2 regions of the Cytobacillus sp. ABV4_503 genome follow, and region 2 is predicted to be linked to the other one. Evidence: riboswitches for the same ligand, from Rfam matches in the RefSeq annotation. Region 2 holds a riboswitch; the other holds the start of a gene.
The links. A riboswitch is a leader RNA that binds a small molecule or an ion and turns the genes downstream of it on or off. The one in region 2 is predicted to bind S-adenosylmethionine.
Positions count from the first base shown of each region.

Region 1: another riboswitch for S-adenosylmethionine. It lies ahead of metK (methionine adenosyltransferase); the one in region 2 lies ahead of ACXAD1_RS04615 (homoserine dehydrogenase).

Region 1 is NZ_JBSWTH010000001.1:3,992,878-3,997,779, reverse strand. It holds gene ACXAD1_RS20040 (thiol-disulfide oxidoreductase DCC family protein) at 1-365, shown strand, start outside; SAM riboswitch class I at 471-586, shown strand; gene metK (methionine adenosyltransferase) at 1,027-2,223, shown strand; gene asnB (asparagine synthase (glutamine-hydrolyzing)) at 2,733-4,637, shown strand; gene ACXAD1_RS20025 (C39 family peptidase) at 4,677-4,902, opposite strand, start outside.
Region 2 is NZ_JBSWTH010000001.1:891,018-895,919, forward strand. It holds gene yhbH (sporulation protein YhbH) at 1-984, shown strand, start outside; gene ACXAD1_RS04605 (general stress protein) at 1,046-1,657, opposite strand; gene ACXAD1_RS04610 (NUDIX hydrolase) at 1,871-2,509, shown strand; SAM riboswitch class I at 2,586-2,687, shown strand; gene ACXAD1_RS04615 (homoserine dehydrogenase) at 2,799-4,016, shown strand; gene ACXAD1_RS04620 (hypothetical protein) at 4,278-4,472, opposite strand; gene ACXAD1_RS04625 (cation:proton antiporter) at 4,801-4,902, shown strand, end outside.

The DNA.
Region 1 (4,902 bases), 3.1 Mb from region 2:
TTGCCCTCTATGATGGAACTTGTTCCTTATGCAAGGAAACAAAGAAGATGTTTAAAAAACTCGATTGGCTGAATAAAGTGGAATGGATTTCTCTGCAGGAGTATGAAAAAATCCCGAACTCGCTCTCGTTTTCCAAGATTGATTTGCGCAGAGAGCTTCATATTATTACCCCATCGGGTGGCGTGAAAAGGGGTTATTCTGCAGTAAGGAGACTGCTGTTCCTCTTTCCTGCATCCTTTTTAATCGGCCTCCTTTTATATCTCCCATTGACGCCAATGCTGGGCGATCCGATCTATAAATGGATTGCTAAAAACAGGCATAAATTTCTAAAGAAAAAATGTGACGACGGAAGCTGTTCGCTGTAAGCATGGAGCATAATCTTAAATGCTTAAAACTTACAGTGAAAAATAATGAAAATCTGTTGACATGATTCGATAAAATACGGTATGATTCAACCTTGAACGGATACTCTCTTATCCCGAGCTGGTGGAGGGACAGGCCCTATGAAACCCAGCAACCTGCTAAAGGCAATAATCAGCAAAGGTGCTAACCTGACGCAAGGACGTAATTCCTTGAACGATAAGAGTGAAAGGCGCGAATCGATTTGCTTTCAACCTTTTCACTAATGGGAAGGTTTTTTATTTTTTATCCAGCTCCAGCACCCAGCCCCTCGAGGTCATAAGCCATTCCCTTGCAGAAGGCAAAGAACGCCTTCTTCCAGGGACTGTCTTATGCTTGTCGGGGCTAACCGGGTGCTTGTGCTTTTAAGGCAATGAAATGAACGGCTTTTGGAATGTACTATTTATGTGAGTTTTTAGCAGCTTGCAGTGTGCAAAAGAAAAAATGGGTGCCTGGCTTCTGGTCAGTGCTGTCTATTTTTCTAATAAAAACTCCATGTTTATTTCATACTACTAAGGGAATGAGTTCCGTATCAAACAGAGATCCATGAAATGACAGGGAAAAGTTATTTCCGCTTCCCCATTTCTAAATTCTCGCTCAATTTTCTATTTATAAGGAGGAAGCCAGATGTCAACAAAGCGTCGTTTGTTTACTTCTGAATCAGTTACTGAAGGTCATCCGGATAAAATCTGTGACCAAATTTCTGATGCAATCTTAGATGCGATTTTAGCTAAAGATGCGAATGCCCGTGTTGCTGCAGAGACTTCTGTAACAACTGGACTTGTATTAGTTGCAGGTGAAATCACAACATCTACATACGTAGATATTCCAAAAATCGTTCGTGAAACGGTAAAAGAAATCGGTTATACCCGTGCTAAATATGGTTTTGATTCCGAAACATGTGCAGTTTTAACTTCCATTGATGAGCAGTCAGCAGATATTGCAATGGGTGTTGACCAGGCCCTTGAAGCACGTGAAGGACAAATGAGCGATCAGGAAATCGAAGCAATCGGTGCAGGAGACCAGGGCTTAATGTTCGGTTTTGCCTGCAACGAAACGAAAGAGCTTATGCCTCTTCCGATTTCTTTAGCACATAAACTTTCCCGCCGCCTGACTGAAGTTCGTAAAGAAGAAATCCTTCCTTACCTTCGTCCGGACGGAAAAACTCAGGTAACGGTTGAGTATGATGAAAATGACAGGCCTGTCCGCATTGACACAATTGTTATTTCTACTCAGCACCACCCTGAGATCAGCCTGGAGCAAATCCAGCGCAATCTGAAGGAACATGTTATTAACCCGGTTGTTCCTAAAGAACTAATCGATGAGAATACTAAGTACTTCATCAACCCAACAGGACGTTTCGTTATCGGCGGACCTCAAGGGGATGCTGGCCTGACTGGACGCAAAATCATTGTTGATACTTACGGCGGATATGCCCGTCATGGCGGAGGAGCGTTCTCCGGTAAGGATCCTACAAAGGTTGACCGCTCTGCTGCTTATGCTGCTCGTTATGTAGCTAAGAATCTTGTGGCAGCCGGCTTAGCTGAAAAAGTTGAGGTTCAGCTTGCTTATGCGATCGGTGTGGCACAGCCTGTATCGATTTCTGTTGATACATTCGGAACAGGCAAAGTGGGCGAAGATGTACTTGTTGATCTGGTAAGAAAGCATTTTGATCTTCGTCCTGCAGGAATTATTAACATGCTTGGCCTTCGCCGCCCAATTTACAAGCAGACAGCTGCTTACGGACATTTCGGACGTACAGATGTAGATCTTCCTTGGGAGCGTACAGATAAGGCAGAAATTCTTCGTTCTGAAGCTGAATAGAAAAGCGGAAGCGCCTTGCCCACGAAGGAACGCAGACTAAGAACGCCACGTCCTGTGGCAACGTCTGCATGACCCCCATCCCCGGAAAGGCGTCCTTTGCCTTTTGGGGAGGGGTGGCTTGTGACCTCGAGGGGGTAGGCGCTCCTCCTAAAAGCTAGCGCTTTTAGTCGTGCGATGATAAAGCTGTCGAAGCGTTCCTTGTGGAGCTAGACAATAATATAAAAAGCGGGAGTTGCATTTACTATGTAACTCCCGCTTTCTTTTTTGCGTCTTTATACATATAGGGTGATAATTCACTTTTCGGTCTTTATGCTCTTTAGTCGTTTATAATTATATGTTATCGTTTAAACTTCGGATAATGGCTTAATTTTCCGAGCATATTTTTTTATAATCCGCGTGCTAATTATAAATGATTAGTGGTAGTATTATAGGGTATGTTTTCTAAGACAAAGGAGCCGTTAAGGCTGTATCTAAATATTGAGAATAGAATGGAGTAGGTGACGTACATAATGTGTGGTTTTATTGGTTGTGTACATGAAAAAGCACAAAATTACCGTGACGCAGATAAAGAACAATTCCAAAATATGAATGATATCATTACCCATCGGGGTCCGGACGATTCAGGATACTATTTTGATGATCATATTCAATTCGGCTTCCGCCGGTTGAGCATTATCGATATTGAAAGCGGGCACCAGCCGCTGACTTACGAGAATGAGCGTTATTGGATTATCTTTAATGGTGAAATCTATAACTATGTGGAACTTCGTGAAGAACTTCTCAAAGCTGGCTTAAGCTTTGAAACAAGTTCCGATACAGAAGTCATAATTGCCCTATACAGCCATATGAAAGAAAGAGCTGTTGAAAAATTGCGCGGGATGTTTGCGTTTGTCATTTGGGATAAACAGGAGCAGTCCCTATATGGAGCCAGAGATCCATTTGGGATTAAGCCTTTCTTTTATTACGATAAGGGAGACCGCACGTTCTTTGGATCAGAGAAGAAGAGCATTTTATTGGCGCTTCAGAATGATGTATTAAACTATGACTCCCTCCAGCATTATTTGACTTATCAGTTTGTGCCTGAGCCAAACACGATGTCAGAGGGAATCCATAAGCTGGAGCCTGGCCATTATTTTACTAAAAAAATCGGTGCTCCGATGGATATTAAGCGTTATTGGAAAGCTGCGTTCCATCCAGTGCAGAAGTCAGAAGCTGATTTCACGAAAGAAATAAGAGATGTGTTGTTCGACTCAGTCAAAATGCATATGCGTGCCGATGTGCCGGTAGGTTCATTCCTTTCAGGCGGAATCGATTCTTCCATCATTGCTTCCATTGCGAAAGAATTCCATCCTGCTATCAAAACCTTCTCTGTCGGGTTTGAACGCAATGGCTTCAGCGAGGTGGATGTAGCGAAAGAAACAGCAGAAAAGCTGGGTGTCGAAAACATAAGCTACATCATAACTCCTGAGGAATACATGAATGAGATTCCGAGAATCATGTGGCATATGGACGATCCGCTTGCTGACCCGGCTTGTGTGCCCCTTTATTTTGTAGCAAGAGAAGCACGCAAGCATGTAACAGTTGTACTTTCAGGTGAGGGCGCTGATGAGCTATTCGGCGGCTATAATATTTACCGTGAACCACAATCCCTGGAAGTCTTCAATAAAATTCCTGCCATCGGCAAAAAGCTTATTCGCATGATTGCAAACATGATGCCAGAGGGAATGAAGGGGAAAAGCTTTATCGAACGCGGTGTAACGCCAATGGAAGAGCGCTACATTGGAAATGCAAAAATGTTTACAGAGCAAGAGAAGCGCAGCCTGCTTCATGTTTATAAAGACAGCTTAAATTATACGGATATCACTAAACCGCTATATGAAGAAAGCCGCGGCTATGATCCGGTTGACCGCATGCAGTATATCGACATTCATACGTGGATGCGCGGAGACATTCTATTGAAAGCGGACAAAATGACGATGGCTCATTCTCTCGAGCTTCGTGTTCCGTTCCTTGATAAAGAAGTGTTTGAAGTGGCTTCCAAAATTCCGACCAGCATGAAAACGGCAAATGGCACTACGAAGTATATACTTCGCAAAGCTGCTGAAGGAGTCGTTCCAGACCATGTGCTGAACCGCAAGAAACTTGGATTCCCTGTTCCAATCCGCCACTGGCTGAAAGACGAGATGAATGAGTGGGCTAAAAATATTATCCGTGAAAGCAATGTGGATCACTTAATCAATAAAGATTATGTGTTAGGGCTTCTTGAAGACCATTGCCAGGATAAAGCGGACAACAGCCGCAAAATCTGGACAGTTCTTATGTTCATGGTTTGGCATCAGGTGTACGTGGAGAAAAAGTATTCTTTTGAGAAAGAGTATCTGTTAAATAATAACTTGCAGCCACTTAAAGGCTAAAATAAAAACGTTCATCAGGTGGCAACCTGGTGGACGTTTTTATTTTTGGTGATAAGTAATAGCCTGTTTGCCCATCTGCACCCATGCTTTTTCAAAATCGTTTATGGGTGCTTTTTTATTTTTCTCGCCTGTAAGCGGGTCATTGAAATACATATATTCCTGATCATAGCCTGTGAGCAGGACTGAATGCTCTTTATAGGTAATCTGGATTTTTCCGCTTGGCGTGTGCCAGGTCTGGAAAAAGTCATCAGAAAGCTGTTTATAG
Region 2 (4,902 bases):
CGCTCATTGGATGAATACAAAATCCGTTATAACTATGATAAAAACAAACATGTCGGCCAAGGCGATGGAGATAGCCAGATTGGAGATGTAGTGGCACGTGATGGATCCGGCAGCCAGAAAGGACCCGGAAAGGGGCAAGGAGCAGGCGACCAGGCAGGCGAGGATTATTTTGAAGCAGAAGTATCACTGATGGAAATTGAAGAAGCTTTATTTAAACAATTGGAATTGCCTAATTTAAAAAGAAAAGAGCAGGATGAAAACCTGGTAGAGGACATCGAATTTAATGATATCAGAAAGACTGGATTAATGGGCAATATTGATAAGAAACGCACCATGATGTCGGCATTTAAGCGTAATGCAATGAGTGGAAAAGCAGCGTTCCACCCTATTTATAAGGAAGATTTGAAGTTTAAGACCTGGAATGAAATTGTAAAGCCTGATTCAAAGGCTGTTGTGCTTGCTATGATGGATACGAGCGGCTCGATGGGGATCTGGGAAAAGTATATGGCCAGAAGCTTTTTCTTCTGGATGACACGCTTCCTGAGAACTAAATATGAGACAGTCGAGATTGAATTTATTGCCCACCATACTGAAGCAAAGGTTGTTTCAGAAGAGGACTTTTTCTCAAAAGGAGAAAGCGGGGGAACCATCTGTTCATCTGCCTATCGTAAAGCGCTTGAACTGATTGAGGTCAAATACGACCCGCGCAAATATAATATTTACCCTTTCCACTTCTCAGACGGTGATAACCTGACCTCTGACAACGCCCGCTGTGTAAAGCTGGTGGAAGACCTGATGAAGGTGTCCAATATGTTCGGATATGGTGAAGTTAACCAGTATAACCGCCATTCGACCCTGATGTCAGCCTATAAAAATATTAAAAATGAGGATTTCCGCTATTATATCCTTAAGCAAAAAGCAGATGTATTCCATGCGATGAAGAGTTTCTTCAAACAGGAGGAAGATAAGAAGAAGTATGCTTAAGAGAGGGGAACCTCTCTTTTTTATTCCAAAAAAAAAGACCCCAAACGGGGGTCTTCTGCTATTAGAGCCTTTCCTTCGTATATCGTTCATCCCTGTTAAATTCAGCACTGGTTTTCACATCGGCAGACTTGGGTGAAATGTGAACAGGATCATTATCCTGATTATTGAGAGCACATGTGTAACCAGTTTTATCTGCCAGTGTCTTGATATCTGATTCATGGACAGCTTCCCGGGCTGAAGCGCTTTCGAGATACCCTTCTGGGTCTTCAGCATTGATCCTTTGATTGTCCTCCTGGGAATTGGGATAGTTCCCATAGTAGTCCGCGATTAAGACATACTTTCCATCAAATACCATGCTTGCGTATTTATCCAAGTCATGTTCATCAAACCGTGTACCATCTTTTTTATTAGGATCCATTCCTGAACTTGTGGCTGGATCTTCTCCCATAAAAAGGGCTTTCACTGAATCAAGAAAGCGCTGATTGCCGAGCTCCTGGGATCCGACTATTCGCAAGTTCACTCCATGATTGTCTGCAAAGCTTTCGAGGTTCGCTCCATCTTTTGAGACAATCACAAGGTTGTCTTTCTGATACCCGTTTGACAAGGCCCCTTCAATAGCAACTTTAAGATCTTCCTGAGTATCATACCCGCCTACTAATATATTTTTCTTCATATTTTCACTCCTAAGGTCATATTATATTTTCTAATTTCCCTGAATTGCAGGAGGAGAAACTTTCTTTTTCTTTTGAAGGGCAGACAGTCAACAAAGGAATAAACTATCCTGAATCATTACATGGTACAAGCCATATGAATTAATAAAACAAAGTAAATACAGTATGATAAAGATAATAGCCAATAAATTGGAATTGCTGCTGGAGGTGGGTAGATGGAGATTGAGAAACTGGCTAAAAGGTTAAGTAACAGGACCCCAGTCATTTTAGGGAGTGAGCGATTTTCGAAATTCGCTATTTTGCTTCCGTTGGTTGAGATAAATAATGAGGTACATGTCCTTTTTGAAGTGCGTTCACTTACAATGAGAAGGCAGCCTGGGGAGGTCTGTTTCCCGGGCGGGAGAATAGATCCGGAAGATAGGGATGAGGAGCATACGGCTATCCGTGAAACCTCAGAGGAACTCGGCGTGAATGAAGACAGCATCACAGATGTGTCCCCGCTGGATTACATGATTTCCTTCGGTCAAATTATTTACCCTTATGCAGGCATTATCCATAATCCGGACCAGATTAAGCCAAACCCTGATGAAGTGGAAGAAGTTTTTACAGTCCCTCTTTCATTTCTAAAAAAAGTAAAGCCGGAAATGTATCACGTGAATTTTAAAGTAGAGCCCGAAGAGAATTTTCCATTTGACTTGATTGCCGGAGGTGAAAATTACAATTGGCAGGCAAGGAAAGTAGAAGAAGTATTTTACTATTTTAAAGATAAGGTTATTTGGGGGCTGACTGCCCGAATTCTTAAGCATTTTCTTGAAATCATTACTGAAGATTTCGAGGAAAGTAAGAGCGTTTGAAGAAAATAATTTTCAAAAAAGGTTGACGCAGTCCTTATAAATGTTTATGATTCATATAAATTGAATACTTTGAAACTTCTTATCAAGAGAGGCGGAGGGACTGACCCTATGAAGCCTCGGCAACCAGCATTTATGCACGGTGCCAAATTCAGAGGAATACATTTTCCGAAGATAAGAAGGCGGAATGAACGGAACGTAAATTCAAACCCCTTCTTGTCTGTATAGACGGAAGGGGTTTTTTGTTTTTATAGTTTTCTGCACTTTAAATATTAACCAGGGGGAATGTGAAATGTCAGCGATAACGATTGGGCTATTGGGGTTTGGAACAGTTGGAAAAGGAGTGTATGAAACGATCAGCAAACATCAGGGAAGGCTCCAGGCGATATTCGGGAAAGAAGTGAAGGTCTCGGCCATCCTTGTCAAAAATGTGAGTAAGCATTCTTTGCCTGATGATGAGGTGCTTTTAACTGATGACTTTCAGGATATTATTGAGCTTCCTAAGCTTGATGTCGTAATTGATGCCATTGTTGGCAGGGAACCAGGCTATACGTATTTGCGCCAGGCCATATCGAGAGGATGCCATGTCATTACAGCAAATAAGGAGATGTTTGCATTCCATGGAAGTGAGCTTGCGAGGCTCGCAAAAGAAAATAATGTATCATTAGGATTTGAAGCAACAGTCGGAGGCGGGATCCCTATAATTCAGACTATCAAGCAGCTGCTGAATGCCAACAAGATTGAACGGATCGAAGGAATTTTAAATGGCACATCCAATTTCATTTTGACAAGTATGCGCGAGGAGAACTTATCATTTGAAGAAGCACTGAAAATAGCGCAGGAAAAAGGATATGCAGAAGCCGATCCGAAAAATGATATAGAAGGATATGACGCTTTTTACAAAGCGGTTGTTCTGAGCGAGCTGGTATTCGGGAAAGCACCGGCGCAGGAAACATCTGTTAGAGAAGGCATTACTGATATTACAATTGAGCAAATCCGTTTGGCTGATTCCCTGGGCCTGAAATTTAAACATGTAGCATCGATTCAGAGAGAAAAAGATACTATCCGCTGTACTGTAAAACCGGTCCTGACAGTGGAGGCACATCCCTTGTACAGAGTAGAAGGAGTGCAAAATGCAGTTTCGATTGATGCGGATATTGTCGGGAATATCAGCCTGCAGGGTCCTGGTGCCGGCATGTTCCCGACAGCCAGCGCAATTATTGAAGATCTGATTCATGTTGGCAGAGCCGATATTCCTTCAGTCTTTGAGGAAGGCGACTCGGAAGGGACTGTTCTTGAACAGGCAGTTTGGATTATATTTGGTGATGCTGATAAAGGGGGATTGCCTGAAGGATTTGAAACAATCAGCAAAGTTTCAAAAGATGCCTTCATCGTTAAGGCATCATTGAAAGCTGTATCATTATTAGATACATCATATTTGAAGGCTTATCAGGTGCTTGGAGATTACGCTCCTGCTGCAAAGGAAAATAAGCAGGTACAGCCGGTATAATATGATGATGCTAAAAAACAGGAGGGGCAAGCTTATGAGCTGCCCCTCCTGAGGTATGTTTAGAGATGGTGGATGTTATCGCAGTCTAACGGGCAGTAAGCCTCCCTTTTCCAGACTCAGAGGAATCGAAAAAGGATAAGTAGGAGTCCAACTGCCCGTAAAGGCCCGCCAGCAGAACAAAGACTAAAAACGCCACGTCCTGTGGGCCACAACTTATAATCAGTGGGAGTATAAAGCCCCCTCACTGATTGAAGTTTCACTTTAAGCCTGCTGGTTCTTTAACAAAGGGTTATTTAATCCAGAATAAAGGTCTTTTACATGAACTGTTACAATCTTAGCACCAATCTGGACATGGACCATATTATCAAAAACAGCTGTTACCAGGCCGTTTAATGAAACATTCGCACCAATATTGAGATCTTTGCCGGGAGTTTTAACATTTTTCTTGTCTGCCATCGTAACACCATCCCATTCCGTTTTATTGAAACTTATACATAGAATATTGCCTTTTTATAGTAAAATAAACGCTTTAATAAAAAAAGTCCAGTAAAATAGCCTGTTTTTTTATCGACAAATTTTATTGGTGCCAGGTACCTGTCGAATTTTCTCTTTATAAATAATTAAGCATTCTTCCGAAATCAAATATAACCGAAAGAAATGCTTGAAGGGAATACGCAATGAATGCTATCTAATTTTGGATCTAACTGGCAGGAGTGAAATTCAAACAAAGAGGGTATTTATAGTCCGTAAAAATACAATTTCAGAAAAGGATGAAAAACGGAATATGAATATGCCTCTTGCAATTGGGCTCATTTTTATTGCCCTTTATATAACTGCAATAATCGGGATTAAAATCCTAAGGATTCCTGATATTGTTATTTATATT